3 regions of the Kitasatospora sp. SC0581 genome follow, and region 2 is predicted to be linked to each of the others. Evidence: riboswitches for the same ligand, from Rfam matches in the RefSeq annotation. Region 2 holds a riboswitch; each other region holds the start of a gene.
The links. Region 2 has a riboswitch for cobalamin ahead of ACLWS4_RS31965 (ABC transporter substrate-binding protein). Riboswitches for the same ligand answer to the same signal wherever they lie in the genome.
Positions count from the first base shown of each region.

Region 1 (5,802 bases), on a different contig from region 2:
CCCGGAGCCCGTCAAGGACGAGGTGAGGTCGTGAACTCCTGGGTCAACCTGGACGCGGTGTGGAAGATCGTCGTGGTGGGCCTGGTCACCGGTGCCGGCCTGCCCGCGCTGTTCGCCCTCGGCCTGCGCCTGCTCAACCCGTCCGCTCCGTCCGGTCCGTCGGACCCGTCCGGCCCGGCCGACGAGGCGGTGGCCGTCCGGCCCACCGCCGGCCCGGTCGGCTCCACCCTGGCCGGACTCATTTTCGCGCTGGTGCTCGCGGCGATCGGCTGGGGCATCTACGTCATCGTCAACCACCGCTGACCGTCCGCCGCCCCGGCCCGGCCCGGGCGGGCCCCGCCGAATTCCGCTCCGGCAACCGGGTGAAATGGTACGGAGTCGCCTGGCGCGAATGGAAGCCGGGCCCGACGCTGCCAGAATGCAATTTCTCCGAGGGCCACCTGAACGGACGGGGCCACTGGACAGCAGGAGCGGAACATGCGACTCGTTCGACCACGCAATAGTTCGGAAAGCGCGCCCGACCTGGATGCGGCGCGTCTCCCGTGGACGTTGATGTACCACTCGGTGACGTCGGCGACCGAGGATCCCTATCTGATCACCGTCGACCCCGCGCGATTCCGCCGCCAGCTGCGCTGGCTGTCCGCGCGCGGACTGCGCGGGGTGTCGGTGGGCGAGCTGATGCGTTCCCACCGGAACGGAACCGCCGCGGGAAAGGTGGGGCTCAGCTTCGACGACGGATACCGCGACTTCGTGGAGGAGGCCCTGCCCGCACTGGCGGAGTACGACTTCACGGCGACGGTCTACGTGGTGGCCGGCCGGCTCGGGGGGTACAACGACTGGGACGAGCAGGGCCCGCGCAAGCCGCTGATGACGGCGGCCCAGGTCCGCGAGGCCGCCGCCGAGGGGGTGGAGATCGGCTCGCACGGGCTGACGCACCGGCGGCTGGCGGGCCTGGGGGCGCGGGATCTGGCGGCCCAGGTCGCCGACAGCCGCCACGTGCTGGAGGACCTCACGGGCCGGTCGGTCGAGGGGTTCTGCTACCCGTACGGTTCGCTCGACGGCGCCGCCGTGGAGGCGGTGGCGCACACCGGGTACGGGTACGGGTGCGCGGTCAGCCCCGGTGTCCACGGCGGGGAGTTCGCGCTTCCCCGATGTTACGTCGGCGACCGGGACGGGCCGCTGCACCTGACCGCGAAGCTGGTGCGCGACCGCTGGCTGCGCTGACGGTCGGTCAGGGGGCGGTGGCGGCCGGCTCCAGGTGCAGCCAGGACTCGTGCCAGAGCAGGGCGCACCGCCGGTCGCAGCCGGTGGCGAGCGGCTCGCCACCGCAGCGCAGGCCGTCGAGGATGAACCAGCGCCCCCCGGTGGGGTGTTGCCACCAGGCGAGGGACCGGTGGCGCAGTTCGAGGGCGCTGTGACGGGTGCCGGTGTGGTGTTCCATCCCCGGCTGGAAGGGGACGCCGTGCAGGCGCCCGTCGGGGTCGAGGGTCGCGCGGATCTCCGCGAGGCCGCGCACGGTCGCCCACAGGGCGACGGGACGGGGGGCGGGGACCGGCGCGGGCGCGGGCTCCAGCCATTCGTCGCGGAACAGCAGGGCGCAGTCCAGCCCGCAGCCCTGGGCGCCGTCGGCGCCGTGGCAGGTGGCGCCGGCCAGGGCGACGGTGCCCGACAGGCGCCGTACCCGGTAGTGGTCGTCGATCATGCGGCGCACGATGCGCTCGACCTGGTAGACACCGCCGCAGAACGACCACTGGCTGCCGGTGAACCACAGGCCGCGGTGGCGGTCCTTGTCGTCGAGGGTGGCGCGCACCGCGGCCTCGTCCTTCACCCGGACCCAGTCCCCCTCGGCGAACCGGGAGGGCCGGCCGGGCGCCGGAACGTCGGCGCGGCGCTCGCGCAGGCCCTCGCGGGCGATCCTGGCGCGGCGCACGACGCCGAGTGGGGGAAGGTCGCGCAGGGGCAGGTTCTTGTACTGGCACCGGTTCGCGGCGGTTCCGCAGAGCGGCTCCGCGGTATGGGTGAACCGTGATTCCTCAACGGCCATCAGTGAAATCCCATCGGGTCGGAGATATCGGCACAGGCTAGCGCACCCGGTCTTTTACGCGCTGGCTCGTCGGACCCTACCGGCGCCATGTCGAAAGAAATAACACTAGACGCACTAAGAGCCCCATGGGGTGAAACATCGCCGTTCCCGGGGAATTCTGGTCAGGGTCCGTGTTCATGTGCGTGTAATGTTTCCATCGTTGTCGGGGTGGAGTGGCCGAGTGGCTAGGCGGCGGCTTGCAGGGCCGTTCAGATGGGTTCGATTCCTATCTCCACCTTTTACTTCCGAGTTCTTTCGAGACATTTCGATCCGTCTCGAAAGGCGCGCCCGGAACAGGACGAGCGGTGCGGTCACCTGGGGCTCCGGGGCACATCACCCGGCGAAGGGATCGCTCATGACCACCTCCCCCAGCGGCTCGGCCGCCGCGCTGCGCGCCGTCCAGGTCGCGGGGCCGGGTGCGGCCCCCGAGCTGGTCGAGGTCCCCTCGCGGGAGCCCGGCCCGGGAGCCGTGCGGATCACCGTGGAGGCGTGCGGGGTCTGCCACTCCGACCTGCTCATCGCCAGCGGCCTGCTGCCCGGCAGCACCTTCCCGATCACCCCGGGGCACGAGATCGCCGGCCGCGTCGACGCCCTCGGCGAGGGCGTGGAGGGCTGGCGGGTCGGCGACCGGGTCGCGGTCGGCTGGTACGGCGGCAGCTGCGGGCACTGCGACGCGTGCCGGGCGGGCGACGGCCTGCACTGCGCACGGGTCGAGATCCCCGGCGTCGCCTATCCGGGCGGGTTCGCCGACTCCGTCGTCGTCCCGGCCGTGGCCCTGGCGGCGGTCCCGGACGAGCTCACCGCGGTCGAGGCGGCGCCGCTGGCCTGCGCGGGGGTGACGGTCTTCAACGCCCTGCGCCGCTCCGCCGCACGGCCCGGGGACACCGTCGCCATCCTGGGGATCGGCGGACTCGGCCACCTGGGCGTCCAGTTCGCCGAGAAGATGGGCTTCCGTACCGTCGCCATCGCCCGCGGCCAGGAGAAGGGGCCGCTCGCGCTCCGGCTCGGCGCCGCCCACTACATCGACAGCACCGCGGGCGATGTCGCCGAGGCCCTACGGCAGTTGGGAGGTGCGAAGGTGGTCCTGTCCACCGTCACCAACGCGCCCGCCGTGGTGGCGACGATCGACGGGATCACCCGTCGGGGCGAGCTCGTCATGGTCGGACTCCCGGCGGAGCCGCTGCAGCTGAGCGCCCTGCAGTTGATCCAGGGCGACCGGAAGGTCTACGCGCACTCCTCGGGCATCGCGGTCGACACCCAGGACACGCTGCGCTTCGCGGCGCGGACGGGGGTGCGGGCCTGGGTCGAGGAGGTGCCGCTGGAGCGGACCGCGGCGGCGGTGGAGAAGATGGCCGCCAACCGGGCCCGCTTCCGCATGGTCGTCACCACCGGCCGCTGAGCGGCGGTCATCGGAGCCGGCCCTCGGAGCCGGTCCCTCGGGGCCGGCTCCCGGCGTGTCCGGGCAGGTGGACGGGGGTGAGCGGCCCTCCGGCGGCGCGGCGCGGGCGCGTACCCCTGGACTTACTAGGACGTCCAACTATATGGTCGACGGCAGGTCCGCGGTGTCAGGGAAGCCGGTGTGAGTCCGGCACGGTCCCGCCACTGTGACCGGGGAGTCCGTCCTCGCAGATGACGGCCACTGGCAGCCAGCCGGGAAGGCCTGAGGGCGTGCGGTGATCCGGGAGTCAGGATACCGGCCGCGGGTGGTTCGTGTTTTCCACGAGGATGGAGACGACACACATGACTCCGGGCTGCTCCCGTTCCACCGCGCCTGGCTGTCCCGTGCCGACGACCGCCGGGGCGCCCGCGTCCTGACGTACCGTCACACCGCCGTACGCCCGTGCCGAGGGGCGCACCACCGTGCGCCCGCCAGCAGGCGGCGGCCTCCATTCCTCCTCTCCCCACCCCTGTCGAGAGAAGGAACCGATGGTCCGAGAACTGACCCACTTCATCGCCGGCAAGCCCACCGCCGGCACCTCCGGCCGCTTCGGCGACGTGTACGACCCCAACACCGGCCGGGTGCAGGCCCGGGTGCCCCTGGCGAGCCGCGCCGAGGTCGAGGCGGTGATCGCCGACGCCGCGCAGGCCCAGCCCGCGTGGGCCGCCTGGAACCCGCAGCGGCGGGCCCGCGTCCTGCTGCGCTTCCTCCAACTCGTCGAGCAGGAGAAGGACGAGCTGGCCCGGCTGCTCTCCGCCGAGCACGGCAAGACCGTGGCCGACGCCCACGGCGACATCCAACGCGGCCTGGAGGTCGTGGAGTTCGCCGCCGGCATCCCGCACCTGCTGAAGGGCGAGTTCAGCGACAACGCCGGGACGGGCATCGACGTGTACTCGATGCGCCAGCCGCTCGGCGTGGTCGCGGGCATCACGCCGTTCAACTTCCCGGCGATGATCCCGCTCTGGAAGGCCGCGCCCGCGCTGGCCTGTGGGAACGCCTTCGTGCTCAAGCCCTCGGAGCGCGACCCCTCGGTGCCGCTGCGGCTGGCCGAGCTGTTCCTGGAGGCCGGGCTGCCGCCGGGCGTGCTCAATGTCGTCAACGGTGACAAGGAGGCCGTGGACACCCTGCTGGAGGACCCGCGCGTCCAGGCGCTCGGCTTCGTCGGCTCCACGCCGGTCGCCCAGTACGTGTACGCCACCGCCGCCGCGCACGGGAAGCGGGCGCAGTGCTTCGGCGGGGCCAAGAACCACCTGATCGTGATGCCGGACGCCGACCTCGACCAGGCGGCGGACGCGCTGATCGGCGCCGGGTACGGCTCGGCCGGGGAGCGCTGCATGGCGATCTCGGTGGCCGTCCCGGTGGGGGAGGCGACGGCGGACGCCCTGGTGGCGAAGCTGGTCGAGCGGATCGGCGCGCTCAAGGTCGGGCGCTCGGACGACCCGGCGGCGGACTTCGGCCCGCTGGTCGGCGCCGACGCGCTGGCGCGGGTGCGCGGCTACCTGGACCTCGGGGTCGAGGAGGGCGCCGAACTCGTCGTCGACGGACGGGACTTCCGGCTGGCGGGGCACGAGGACGGCTACTTCCTCGGTGCCTCGCTGTTCGACCGGGTCACGCCCGGCATGCGGATCTACCGGGAGGAGATCTTCGGGCCGGTGCTCACCGTGGTGCGTGCCGCCGACTACGAGGAGGCGCTGCGGCTGCCCAGCGAGCACGAGTTCGGCAACGGGGTGGCCATCTACACCCGGGACGGCGACACCGCCCGGGACTTCGCCCGGCGGGTGAACACCGGCATGGTCGGGGTCAACGTGCCCATCCCGGTGCCGATCGCCTACCACACCTTCGGCGGCTGGAAGCGCTCCGCGTTCGGGGACCTCAACCAGCACGGGCCGGACTCGATCCGCTTCTACACCCGCACCCGCACCGTCACCTCGCGCTGGCCCTCCGGGGCCAAGGAGGGCGCGAGCTTCACCATCCCGACGATGGGCTGAGGCGCGCCGTGCACACCCATCTGACCGACGACCAGCTCGCCATCGTCGCGACCACCCGGGACTTCGCCCGCGAGCACCTCGCCCCGCACGCCGTCGCGTGGGACCAGGCCAAGCACTTCCCGGTCGACGTCCTGCGCAAGGCCGCCGACCTGGGCCTCGGCGGCGTCTACGTGCGGGAGGAGGCGGGCGGCTCGGAGCTCGGCCGCCAGGACGGCGTGCTCGTCTTCGAGGCGCTGGCGACCGGCTGCCCGTCCATCGCCGGCTACCTGTCGATCCACAACATGGTCGCCTGG
Region 1 covers NZ_JBLRWA010000029.1:3,214-9,015, reverse strand. The annotation lists gene ACLWS4_RS30400 (inorganic phosphate transporter) at 1-34, shown strand, start outside; gene ACLWS4_RS30395 (hypothetical protein) at 31-303, shown strand; gene ACLWS4_RS30390 (polysaccharide deacetylase family protein) at 565-1,224, shown strand; gene ACLWS4_RS30385 (hypothetical protein) at 1,232-2,044, opposite strand; tRNA gene ACLWS4_RS30380 (tRNA-Cys) at 2,251-2,321, shown strand; gene ACLWS4_RS30375 (alcohol dehydrogenase catalytic domain-containing protein) at 2,439-3,482, shown strand; cobalamin riboswitch at 3,609-3,800, shown strand; gene ACLWS4_RS30370 (CoA-acylating methylmalonate-semialdehyde dehydrogenase) at 4,010-5,509, shown strand; gene ACLWS4_RS30365 (acyl-CoA dehydrogenase family protein) at 5,518-5,802, shown strand, end outside.
Region 1: linked by a shared signal. The riboswitch ahead of ACLWS4_RS30370 (CoA-acylating methylmalonate-semialdehyde dehydrogenase) and the one ahead of ACLWS4_RS31965 (ABC transporter substrate-binding protein) in region 2 are both predicted to bind cobalamin.

Region 2 (5,802 bases):
CGTGACGACGCCGACGGGGATCTCCCGGTCGGGGAGGACCGAGCGCGCCACGACGTCGCTGCCCACCAGGAGGGACGCGCCGACCAGCGCCGACACGGGCAGCAGGAGGGCGTGGCGCGGGCCGCAGACGAGGCGGACCACGTGCGGGACGACCAGGCCGAGGAACCCGATGACGCCGGTGTTGGCGACCAGGCACGCGGTCACCAGCGCGGCGGTGGCGACGAGGACCCAGCGGGTGCGCTCGACGTGGACGCCGAGGGAGCGGGCGGCGGTCTCGCCGAAGGCGAAGGCGTCCAGGTCGCGGGCCGAGGAGGCCAGGACCGTGACACCCACCAGCGCGACCGCCAGCAGGAAGACGGCGGTGGGCCACCGCACGCCGGCGACCGAGCCCAGCGTCCACTCCATGACACCGCGCGCCGCGTCGCGGTCCCCGAGGACCATCACCACGAACGAGGTGTAGGCCCCGCACATCTGGCCGACCGCGATGCCGGCGAGCACGGTCCGGGCGGTGGGCAGCGACCGGGTTCGGGCGCCGGCCAGGGCCAGGACGACGGCGGCGGCGAGCAGGGCGCCGGCGAAGGCCGCCGTCGCCACCGCGCCGGTGCCCACGGCGCCGGTCACGCCGACGCCGAGGACGATCACGGTGACCGCGCCGGCGGCGGCTCCGTCCGAGATCCCGAGCAGGAAGGGATCGGCCAGGTCGTTCCCGGTCAGCGTCTGCAGCACCGCGCCGCAGACCGCGAGGCCGGCGCCGGTGGCGGCCGCTCCCAGCACCCGGGGCAGCCGCAGCTGCCAGACGATCTGGTCGTCCAGCAGCGTCACAGGCGGGTCGCCCAGCCCGAGACGGCGCGCCACGACCTCGATCACCGTTCCGACCGACTCGTGCTGCGAGCCCACGGCCAGGCCGAGGAGCAGGGTGCTCAGGAGCAGGGCCGCGGCGACGGCCAGGGCCGCCGTCGCGCGGCCCGGACCAGCGGGCCGCACGACGGGGTGGGGCGCGGTGGTCATGAAGCCGGGTGCAGTCGGCCCAGCCCGTCGGACACCCGGGCGGCACCGTCGGCGAGCAGCACGCCGGGGGTCGACTCGGAGAACGGCACCGTCACGAAGGCCTTGCGCTGCACGGCGGTGAGCTTGCTCAGGACCGGGTCGTTCTCCAGGTAGTCGATCTTGGACTGGGCGGTGTCCCAGTCGGCGTCCGCGACCACGATGGCGTCCGGGTCCGCCGCGACGACCTTCTCCCAGCTCACGTTCTGCCAGCTGCCGGGCAGGTCCCCGAAGACGTTGCGGGCGCCCACGGCGTCGAGCACGAGTTGGGGGCCGCCCTGGCCGGTGCCGACGTACGGCGTCTTGGTGTCCGAGTCGAACCACAGGACCTTCAGGCCCTTGCCCGCGGCCGTCGCCGTGAACTGCGCCAGCTGCTGCTCCTGCTGCCGCTGGATCGCGGCGGCCCGCTCCGGGACGCCGAAGACCTTGGCGACGTCGTTCAGCTCGCCCCATGCCGCCTGCCAGGTCGTCGGCGGCACCTGGTTCTTGTCCGAGCAGCCGAACGGGGACAGGTACGACGGGACGCCCTGGCCGCGCAGCTCCTCCCGGGTGCCCGCGACCTTGTCGGTGAACGCGGTGGAGTAGGAGGCGTACAGGAAGTCGGGACGGGCCGCGAGGAGGTTCTCCTTCGTCGGGTACTTCTTGGAGAGCACCGGGACGGAGTCGTAGGCGGCCTTCCACTTCTCCGGGACGGAGTCGTCGAGGTAGGCGGTACCGGCCATGCGGGACTGCAGGCCGAGGGCCAGGGCCACCTCGGTGGCACCCTGGTTGAGCGTCACCAGCCGCTCGGGCGGCGCGCCGACCGTCACGGTGGTCCCGCAGTTGTCCACGCTGACCGGCGCGGCACTTCCGGTCGCCCCGCCGGACGCGGCGGGCGCGGGGGCGCCCGCGCAGCCTCCGAGCACGCCGACGAACAGCAGGGCCGCGACGGCCCGGCCGACGCGTGTCGGACCTGTGGGACGTACGGGATGTACGGGACGCATGGAGCGCGTGGAACGTATGGATCGGACCGGATGCGGGTACGGCTGACCGCTGGGCACGTGTTCTCCAAAACCCTCGTGGAACATGTCGCGCCGTGGCCGGTCTCCTGGCTTCCGCATCAACACGCCGCGACCGACCTTCCCGAGCGGCTCTACCAGCCCGCCCAGTGGCCCTGACCGCTGGCGAAAGCCGGTCAGCGAGGGCCGCGGAACTCCGCGGCAACAGTGGCGAGGGCCGCACCGGACTCAGACCGGTTTCCCGAACACCACGGCGATGGCACGCTATCAGGCGTGGTCAGGTCGGTGGCGACCGGCCGGTGGGATGATCGTTTGGATCGTTCCCGGGGACGGGGGAGGGAACGGCCACGGGGGTCGGCCGGCTCCGGAGGGACGGGGGATCACCCCGGAAGACGGAAGAAGGAGCGGTAGAGCGGCAGCTGCTCGGCGAGCATGTGGATGCCGGGGTGGGTGGCGAGGCCGAGGGCGGCGGCGGTGCGCAGCAGCGGGGTCTCGGCGGGCGTCATGATGATGTCGGCGACCAGCGCGCCGGGCGCCAGTGGGGCCGGGTCGAAGGGGAGCGGGTCGGCCGGGTCCAGGCCCAGCGGGGTGGCGTTGACCGCGAGGTCGACGCCGGAGGGCGGGCGCGGGGCGGCGGCCACGCGGCCGGGCCAGCGGGTGCCGAGCCGCTCCAGCAGGGCGTCCACCCGGCCCCGGTCGGGATCGGTCACGGTGAGTGCGGCGGCCCCTTCGGCGAGCAGGGCGGCGGCGATGGCGAGCCCCGCGCCTCCGGCGCCGGCCAGTGCCACCCGCAGCCCGGCCGGGTGGTGCCCGGCGGCGGCCAGGCCCCGGACGAACCCGGCGCCGTCGAAGTTGTCGCCGTACCAGCGGCCGTCCGGCTCGCGGCGCAGCGCGTTGGTGCTGCCCAACAGGGCGGCGGCGTCGCTGAGTTCGTCGGCGTGCCCGCACATCGCCAGCTTGTGCGGGACGGTGACCAGCAGCCCGTCCAGGTTGGCGACGGCCTTCAGCCCGCGGACGACCTCGTCCAGCCGGTCCGCCGGGGCGTGCACGGGGACGAGCACGGCGTCCACGCCGCTCGCCGCGAACAGCGGGTTGAGCAGGGCGGGCGCCTTGGCCTGTGCGACCGGGTCGCCGAGCACCGCGAACAGCCGGGTGCGGCCGGAGATCGGCGGGCGGGCGGCCGGCGCGTCGGGGGTCGGCAGGTCGGGGGTCGGCAGGTCGGGGTGAAGGGACATCTCAGGCCTCCCCTGCGGCGGCGCGCGGCATGGCGTCCAGCGTGCGGGCGACCAGCGGCTCGGGGACGTCGCTGACGAGTTCGGCGCCGCGCGGGCCGTCCAGGACGAAGGAGAGCCCGTCGACGGCCTTCTTGTCCAGCCGCATGAGGGCGATCAGCGCCCCGGTGCCGACCTCCGGCGGCAGTGCGGTCGGCAGCCCGTAGTGGGCGACCACCTCGTGGTGCTCGGCGACCCGCTCGGGGCCGATCCGGCCGAGCGCCCCCGCCAGCCGGCCGGCGAAGACCGTGCCGACGCCGACCGCCTCGCCGTGGCGCAGCCGGAAGTCGGTGGCGCGTTCCAGCGCGTGGCCCAGGGTGTGGCCGTAGTTGAGGATGTGCCGCAGCCCGGTGTCGCGCTCGTCGGCGGCCACCACGGCGGCCTTGCGGGCGACGCTCGCGGCGATCTGCTCGGGCAGGGGCAGGTGGCGGAGGTCCCCGGCGCCGATGAAGTGGCAGCGGGCGATCTCCCCGTAGCCGTTGACGCGTTCGCGCGGCGGGAGGGTGTCGAGGTAGTCGGTGTCGCAGAGCACGGCGGACGGCTGCCAGTACGCGCCCACCAGGTTCTTGCCCTCCGGGAGGTTCACCGCCGTCTTGCCGCCGACGCTCGCGTCGACCTGGGCCAGCAGCGAGGTGGGCAGGTGCACCACGGGCACGCCCCGGTGGTACAGCGCGGCGGCGAGCCCGACCGCGTCGGTGGTGGTGCCGCCGCCGCAGGAGACCACGGCGTCCGCCCGGCCCAGGCCGAACGCGGTGAAGCGGCTGCACAGTTCGGCCACCCAGGCGAGGGACTTGCCCTCCTCGCCGTCCTTCGCCTCCACCACCAGGGTGTCGAGGCCGGTGTCGGGCAGCCACTCGGCGGGCCGGGCGCTGACCACCGCGACCCGGCGGGCGCCGATCCCCGCGAGCACCCCGGCCAGCCGGTGGCGGGCGCCGGGGCCGATCAGCACCGGGTAGCCGCGCTCACCCAGCTCCACGTCGATGCGCCGCAGCCCTCCGTCCGTACGGACGAGGGTTTCTGTCGTGGTCAACTCGGCTCCCAGGGCTGGTCGGTGAGGTGGTGTGCGGTGCGGTGTCGCTCGGTGGGTGGGGGGCACGGGCACGGCTTCAGGCCGCGGGCTGCAGCCGCGCCAGCGCGAGGGCGCCGTGCAGCGAGGACAGCCCGCCGAGCACGGCCGGCCGGATCGCGGGGACCGGGCCGCCGGGGCGGGCCAGCGCGGCGGCGTGCGCCTCCACCCGCGCCGTGAAGCCGGGCAGCCCGTCGGCGAACCCGCCGCCCAGCACGGTCAGTTCGGGGTGGAACAGCTCGCCGAGCGAGACGGCCGCGGCCGCCAGCGCGGCGCAGGTCTCCTCGACGGCCTCCACCGCCCACGGCGCGCCCTCGGCCAGCCCGGACCGCAGCTCCGGGTACTCGACCGGCGCGCCGCGCAGCAGTTCCGCGCGCCGCAGGGTCGCCGGACCGGAGGCGGTGGCCTGCAGGCAGCCGCGCCGCCCGCAGTCGCAGACCGGGCCCCGGCGGTCGACGATCAGGTGCCCCGCCTCGCAGGAGCCGCGCCCCGGGCCCGGCAGCGGCGCGCCCCCGTGCACGACACCGCCGCCGACGCCCGTCCCGACACCCAGGTAGACCACGTGCCCGGACCCGGCGTGCACCGCCTCGGCGAGCGCGGCGAGGTCACCGTCGTCCGCCCAGGCCAGGGCGGCGGCGGGGAAGAGCCGCCGCAGTGCCGGGACGAGGTCGAAGCCGCGCCAGTCGGGGCGGCCGGGCCAGGCGAGCACCCGGCCGTCCGGGCCGAGGGTCGCGGGCACGGCCACCCCGACCGCCGCGAAGTCGCCCTCCCAGCGCTCGCGCAGGTCAGCGACCGTACCGGCCAGCGCCGTCCAGTCGGCGTAGGCGCCGGCCACCCGGGCACCGGGCCAGCGCAGCACGGCCTCCTCGGTGCGGACCGGCCCGCCGGGCGGACCGTCCTCGGCGCGCAGCGCGACCTTGGTGCCGCCGATGTCGATGCCGAGCACGCCCCGGGCGGCCGTCGGGGCCTGCGGCGTTGGGCCCTGAGCCGCGGGGCCCTGAGCCGTCGGAGCCTGAACCGCGGGGCCCGGCGCCGCCGCGGCCCGCGTCGTGGTGGTGCCCCCTGCCGGGGCGCCCGTCGCGAAGCCCATCAGGACGCCGGGACCTTCGCCAGCAGCGCCTGCGCGGCGAGCCGGTAGCCGAGCGCGCCGAGCCCGACGATCACGCCCGAGGCGATCGGCGCCAGTACCGACTCGTGCCGGAAGGACTCGCGCGCCCAGACGTTGGACAGGTGCACCTCGACGAACGGCCGCGGGTAGGCGGCGAGCGCGTCGCGCAGGCCCCAGCCGGCGATCATCAGCGCGCCCGGGTTCACGATCGCCCCGACGGAGCCGTCCCAGGCGTCCTGCACCGCCTCGATCAGCTGGCCCTCGGACTCGCGCTGGACGGAGACCACCTTCCAGCCCCGGCCGGCCACCTCGGCG
Region 2 covers NZ_JBLRWA010000032.1:71,942-77,743, reverse strand. The annotation lists gene ACLWS4_RS31970 (FecCD family ABC transporter permease) at 1-1,008, opposite strand, end outside; gene ACLWS4_RS31965 (ABC transporter substrate-binding protein) at 1,005-2,027, opposite strand; cobalamin riboswitch at 2,104-2,310, opposite strand; gene ACLWS4_RS31960 (shikimate dehydrogenase family protein) at 2,423-3,277, opposite strand; gene ACLWS4_RS31955 (3-dehydroquinate synthase family protein) at 3,279-4,343, opposite strand; gene ACLWS4_RS31950 (ROK family protein) at 4,420-5,325, opposite strand; gene ACLWS4_RS31945 (type II 3-dehydroquinate dehydratase) at 5,469-5,802, opposite strand, start outside.

Region 3 (5,802 bases), on a different contig from region 2:
AGTCGGTGGTCGCGGCCCAGGCGGGCTCGCCCGCGGTGGTCGGGGCGGGCGGGGTGGCGGTGAACCCGGCACCGGCGACGGCGCGCAGGCCGTCGACGGAGGCGTAGGCGGACGGGCTGGTGTCGGTGGGAAGGTACTTGAAGCCGCCGCCGGGCTTGAACTGCTGGGAGATCAGGAAGTCGACCGGGGTCTTGCCGGTGCCGCTGGTGAAGTCGGTGCCCTGGGGGTTGATGCCGCAGGCGTTGAGGCCGGACACGGCCCAGCCGTTGGAGTCGGTGTTCACCCCGAACATGGCGTTGAAGGCGCCGGAGGAGGCGAGCTTGCCCTTGAGGAAGTTCTTGGCGGCGACGACCGCGGAATCGGTGTTGGGCACTCCGGCGGTGCAGAGGGAGGCCATGGCGGCACCCGTCATGTCGATGTCGCTGCCCTGGGCGAGTGCCGTCGGGTCGCCCGCGGCCTTGCTGTAGTTCCAGCCGCCGTCGTTGTGCTGGTTGGCGCGCACGGCCGTGACGGAGGCGTCGAGCAGCGGCTGCGGGGCGCGCTGGGCGCCGGCCTGGGTCCTGGCGCCGGCGAGGGCGAGCAGGCCGAAGACGGTGCCGTTGAAGTTGGCGGACGGGCCGTAGTAGCCGGGTTCGGCGGTCTGCCAGTAGGCGGTGAGGTCGGCGAGGAGGTTGCGGCCGGGGCCGACGCGGGCGGGGTCGATGCCGGCCGCGTAAGCGTTGAGGACGGCGCGCTCGTAGTCCGTGGCCACGGGCGAGGTGCCGGGCCAGCCGGGGGCGGCGAGCTGGTTGCGGTAGACGAGGCGGGCGTTCCTGCTGCTGTCCCCGCCGGGGGTCACGTCGGCGGCGGCCGTTCCGGCGGCGGCGAGCGCGCTGAACGCCCACTCGTTGGAGAGTCCGCCGCCGGTGACGTAGCTGCCGTCGGCGGCCTGGAGGGACTTCAGGTACGTGACGCCGGTGCTCTTGGAGGTGGCTATCTGGGCCGGGGTGGCCGTCGCGTGGGCGGGGACGGCGGAGAGCAGCAGGGCGCCGGCCGTCAGGGCGACGGTGGTCGCCGAGGCGGCGCGGGACGAGGTGCGGAGGGGCACGGGACAGGCTCCTTGGGGTGGCGGGCGCCGACCCTGCCCCGGGACTCCCGCGTCCGCTCGGGGCGCGCGACTGCCGGAGCGGTCGCCGCCCGGATCGCGTGGGCCGGCATTCGCCGTGGTGCATGGCCGGGCGGGCATTCGGGCTCGGGACGGCACGGTCACCGCCCCACACCGCTGCGCGTCAGCCCCGGGTTCGCACCGGGTTCCCCCGCTCGGCCACCGCGGACGCTACCGCACAGGTCCATCGCCCGACGAGGTGATGTGATCGACCTGACGCCCCGTTGACTCTCCGTCGGTCAGCGTGGTCTGATGAACCGATTTTTTGCCCTCGGCATTCAGGGGAAGCCGGTCCAACTCCGGCGCTGACCCGCAACCGTGGACCCACCTGAGGGTGGGTGAGCCGGAATGCCTGGACCGGGGGTCTGTTCACAGAGCACTTGCGTCGTCGCGGACTACGACGCGGTTTCGACGGCCCCGTGCCCGCGGGCGACCGTCGGCTGCGCCGTCGCCTCGCGTGTCGACCGACCAGGGAGTCGTCGTGAGGGTCAGCAGCAATCGCACACGTCACAGGAACCGGGACCTCGCCTCGCTGGTGGTCGCCGGCACCGTCGCCGTCGCCGCCTGCGGCACGGTCCTGCTCGGGTACCCGGGTACCGCCTCGGCCGACCCGATCGAGCAGTGCACGGCGACGACGGGCGCGATCGTCGCCGTCGACTTCACCCACTGGGGCGGCGGCGTCGTCCGGGGCTGCGACGCCCACCCCACGACGGGCATGAACCTGCTGCACAACGCCGGCTTCACCACGACCGGCACCGAGCACGACGGACCGGCCTTCATCTGCCGGCTCGGGACCGGGACCTTCAACGGCGGCGCCCAGTACCCGACACCGGCCGAGGAGCCGTGCGTCAACACCCCGCAGGCCACCGCGTACTGGTCGTACTGGATCGCCGAACCCGGCCAACAGGCCTGGTCCTACAGCCGGTTCGGGGCCGGCACGCAGAAGCCCAAGCCCGGCGAGGTCGAGGCCTGGGTCTACGGCGGTACGGACATCGGCGGCACCAGCGGGGCGCCGAACTTCACCCCGGACTCCGTCCGCGCCAGGAACGGCGGCCCCTCGCCCTCCGCCTCCCCGTCGGCGACGGCGAGCCCGAGTACGACCCCGAGCCCCACCGGATCCCCCTCCGCCACGGGCGACCCGGCGGCCGCCGCGGCCTGGCTGGCCGGCCAACTCGTCGGCGGCGACCACATGGAGAACTGGGCCGCCCCGGGGCCCGACTACCCCCGGACCGCCCTCACCGCCATCGCGCTCGCGGCGGCGGGGACGCAGGACCCGGCGCTGCGCAAGGTGGTCGCCTTCCTCGACGCCCACACCGACGCGTTCCTGCACCCCGACGGGCCGGCCGGCGCGCCGGACACCAGGGCCGCCGCCCTGCTGGCCCTCGTCGCCGAGAGCACCGGCCGCGACCCGCGCGCCTTCGGCGGGCGGGACCCGGTCGCCGCGCTCACCGACCACGTCTGCACGGGGGCGGGGGAGAACGGCAGGTGCACCGCCGCCGGGGACTTCCTCGGCGCGTCCTCGCCCTGGGTCCAGTCCCTCGGCGTCATCGCCCTCCAGCGCGCCGGCGTCACACCGCCCGCCCCGGCCCTCGCGCGGTTCGCGGCCTTCCAGTGCGCCGACGGCGGCATGGCCGGTTCGATGATCGTCGCGGGTGACCACTGCGAGTCCGACCCGTCCGCCACCGCGATCGCCGCCCTCGCCCTGCGGACGGCCCCCGGCTACGAAGCGGCCGCCAGGAAGGCCGCCGACCAGCTCGCGGCGAGCCAGCAGCCCGACGGCTCCCTCCTCCCGTACCCCGGCGCCCCCGGCGACACCACCAGCACCGCGATCGCCGCCCAGGTCTTCCGGGCCACCGGCCAGGACGCCCGCCGGGCCGCCGCCACCGCCTGGCTCGCCGCCCGCCAGGGCAAGGACGGCGGCTTCGGCCCCGACGAGTCGACCACCGACCCGGACGCCGTCGCCACCGAGCAGGCCCTCCTGGCCCTCACCGGCACCGATCTCACCACCGTCCGGCACAACCCGGACGGCCCCACCACCACGCCGACCCCGCCCGCGGGGAGGAAGCCCGACGCGGCCAGGGGGAGCGCCTACCTCACCGACCCGTCCCGCCTGATCGACGGCCACTACTACGAGGGCTTCCCGGCCTTCGCCGACTTCGGCCTGACCATCGACGGGGCCTACGCCCTCGCCGCGACCGGCACCGACGACGCCGCGCTGCGCCGGATCGTCGACTTCCTCGACCAGCAGGGCAAGGACGCGAGCGAGCGCACCGTCAACGACTGGACCGCGATCGGCACCGAGTACGCCGGCGGCGGGTCCATCGGCAAGGAGGCGCTGCTCGCCGAGGCCGTCGGCCGCAACCCGCGGGACTTCGGCGGCCACGACCTGATCGCCGCCCTCGCCGCGCTGGTGTGCGCCAAGGCCGACGCGACCACCGGCTGCGCCGCCCCGGGCAACTACGCCTACGCCACCTCCGTCTTCTCCCAGGCGCTCGCCGTCATGGCCCAGCTTCGGGCCGGGGAGTCCACCGGCGCCGCCCCCGCGATCGCCTACCTGAAGGGCCTCCAGCACCCGGACGGCTCCTGGCCGAGCCTGATCCCCGCCACCGGCGACTCCGACGTGGACAGCACGGCGATGGCCGTCATGGCCCTCGCCCTCGTCCCCGGGGACGAGGCCGCCCGGGCGGTCGACCAGGGGCTCGGCTGGCTCGCCGCGCGGCAGCTGCCCGACGGCGGCTTCCCCGGCGCGTCCGGCGACTCCACCAACTCGGCCGCGCTGGCCGTCCAGGGCATGACGCTGCGCCAGGCCGCCTACGGTGGACAGATCGCCAAGGCGCTCGACTTCCTCGCCGGGCAGCAGAACGGCGACGGCGGGTTCAACGTCGCGGCCGCCGGGCAGCGGGGGTCGGACGTCCGCGCGTCCACGCAGGTGCTGGGCGGTGCCACCGGCATTTCCTTCGGGACGCTGTCCCGCGACCTCGCGGGCACGCCGACGCCTACTCCCACCGGGACTCCGACAGGTACCCCGACGGGGACGTCCTCCCCGACGGGTTCGCCCACCACGACCGGGCCGGCCCCGGCCACCGACGCCCCGTCGTCCGGCGGTGCCGCCGAGGCCGGGGGCGTACCGGTGCGGACCGGTTCAGGCGGCCTGGCCAGTACCGGAAGCCAGGCACTGGCACTGACGGCGGGAGCCGGCGCGCTGACCGCGCTCGGCGCCGGGGCCGTCCTCGTCGCCCGTCGCCGCACCGCGGCCGCCCCGGGGCGTCACCGGTGAGCCGGGGGCTCGGCACGCGCTTCGCCCGGCTGTCCGGGGCGGCGTCGCTGACCTTCGCGCTCGCCTTCGGCGGCGTCGCCGCGGGCACCGCCCCGGCCGCCGCGACCCCGTTGCCGATCGAGCAGTGCACCACCACCTCCGGTGCCGTACTCGCCGTGGACTTCGGGAAGTGGGGCGGCCCGCTGCTGCGCTCCTGCGGCACCACGCCCACCACCGGGTTCACCCTGCTCAACCAGGGCGGCTGGAAGACCACCGGCACCGGGCACGACGGGCCGGCCTTCATCTGCCGGATCGGCTACAGCGGCTTCCAGGGCGGAAAGCAGTACCCGACGCCGGAGCAGGAGAAGTGCGTCCTGACGCCCCCGGCCACCGCGTACTGGTCGTACTGGCACGCCGATCCGGGCCAGAACGAGTGGTCCTACAGCCAGCTCGGCGCGATGCTCTACCAGCCGAAGCCCGGCAGCGTCGACCTGTGGATCTTCGGCGGCACCAACGTCGAGGGCACCGAAGGGCGTCCGACGATCTCGCCGGACAGCGTCCGGGCCCACAACTCCAGCCCGGGCGGGCAGCCGGCCGACCCCGGCCAGGGCACGACGGGCGGCTCCGGCGGAGCGGCGGGCGGTTCCGGCGGGACGGGCGGATCCGGTACGACGGGCGGCAGCGGCTCCGGTGCGACCGGCGGCTCCGGGTCAACCGGCGGCACTGGCTCAACCGGCGGCCGGGCCCCGGCCCCCGCCACACCCCAGCCCGGCGGAGCCCGTCCGCCCGCGTCCGCCGCGACCCCGGGGACGGACCCCGCCGCCACCCCCGGGGACGGCAGCACCCCGTCGGGCGTGCCCGACCCCACGCCGGTGCCGGCCGAGCCGTCCACCGCCCCGCCGACCGACGCCCCGAGCGACCAGTCGACACCGCAGACGGCCGCGGCCGAGGCCGGGCCCACGTCCGCGGCAGCCGTGCCCGGCGGGGTGGTGGACGCCAACCCGGTGGCCGACGCCCCGCACGACTCCGGGTCGATGGTCCCCGCCGTGCTCGGCTCGGTCCTCGTCGTGGCGCTGGGCGTGGCCACGGTGGTGGCCGCCCGGCGCCGCCGCCGACGGGCCGAGTGATCCGGTGGGCACGCTCGACACACGCGAGTCCGGCTCCCCGCAGCGCGCCCCCGGGCGGGCCGCGGGGGGCCGGCGCGTTCCGCGCAACCTCCACCCGCTGGCCTGGTGGGCCTGGGCGCTGGCCCTGGCGACGGCGGCCAGCCGCACCACCAACCCGCTGCTGCTCCTGCTCGTCCTCGCCGTGCTCGGCTTCGTGGTCACCGCCCGCCGCAGCGAGGCGCCGTGGGCGCGCGGGTTCGCCTACTACCTGTGGCTGGCCCTGACGGTGGTGGCGA
Region 3 covers NZ_JBLRWA010000039.1:30,322-36,123, forward strand. The annotation lists gene ACLWS4_RS34280 (hypothetical protein) at 1-1,087, opposite strand, end outside; cobalamin riboswitch at 1,220-1,296, opposite strand; cobalamin riboswitch at 1,375-1,519, shown strand; gene ACLWS4_RS34285 (prenyltransferase/squalene oxidase repeat-containing protein) at 1,626-4,421, shown strand; gene ACLWS4_RS34290 (hypothetical protein) at 4,418-5,527, shown strand; gene ACLWS4_RS34295 (CbiQ family ECF transporter T component) at 5,532-5,802, shown strand, end outside.
Region 3: linked by a shared signal. The riboswitch ahead of ACLWS4_RS34285 (prenyltransferase/squalene oxidase repeat-containing protein) and the one ahead of ACLWS4_RS31965 (ABC transporter substrate-binding protein) in region 2 are both predicted to bind cobalamin.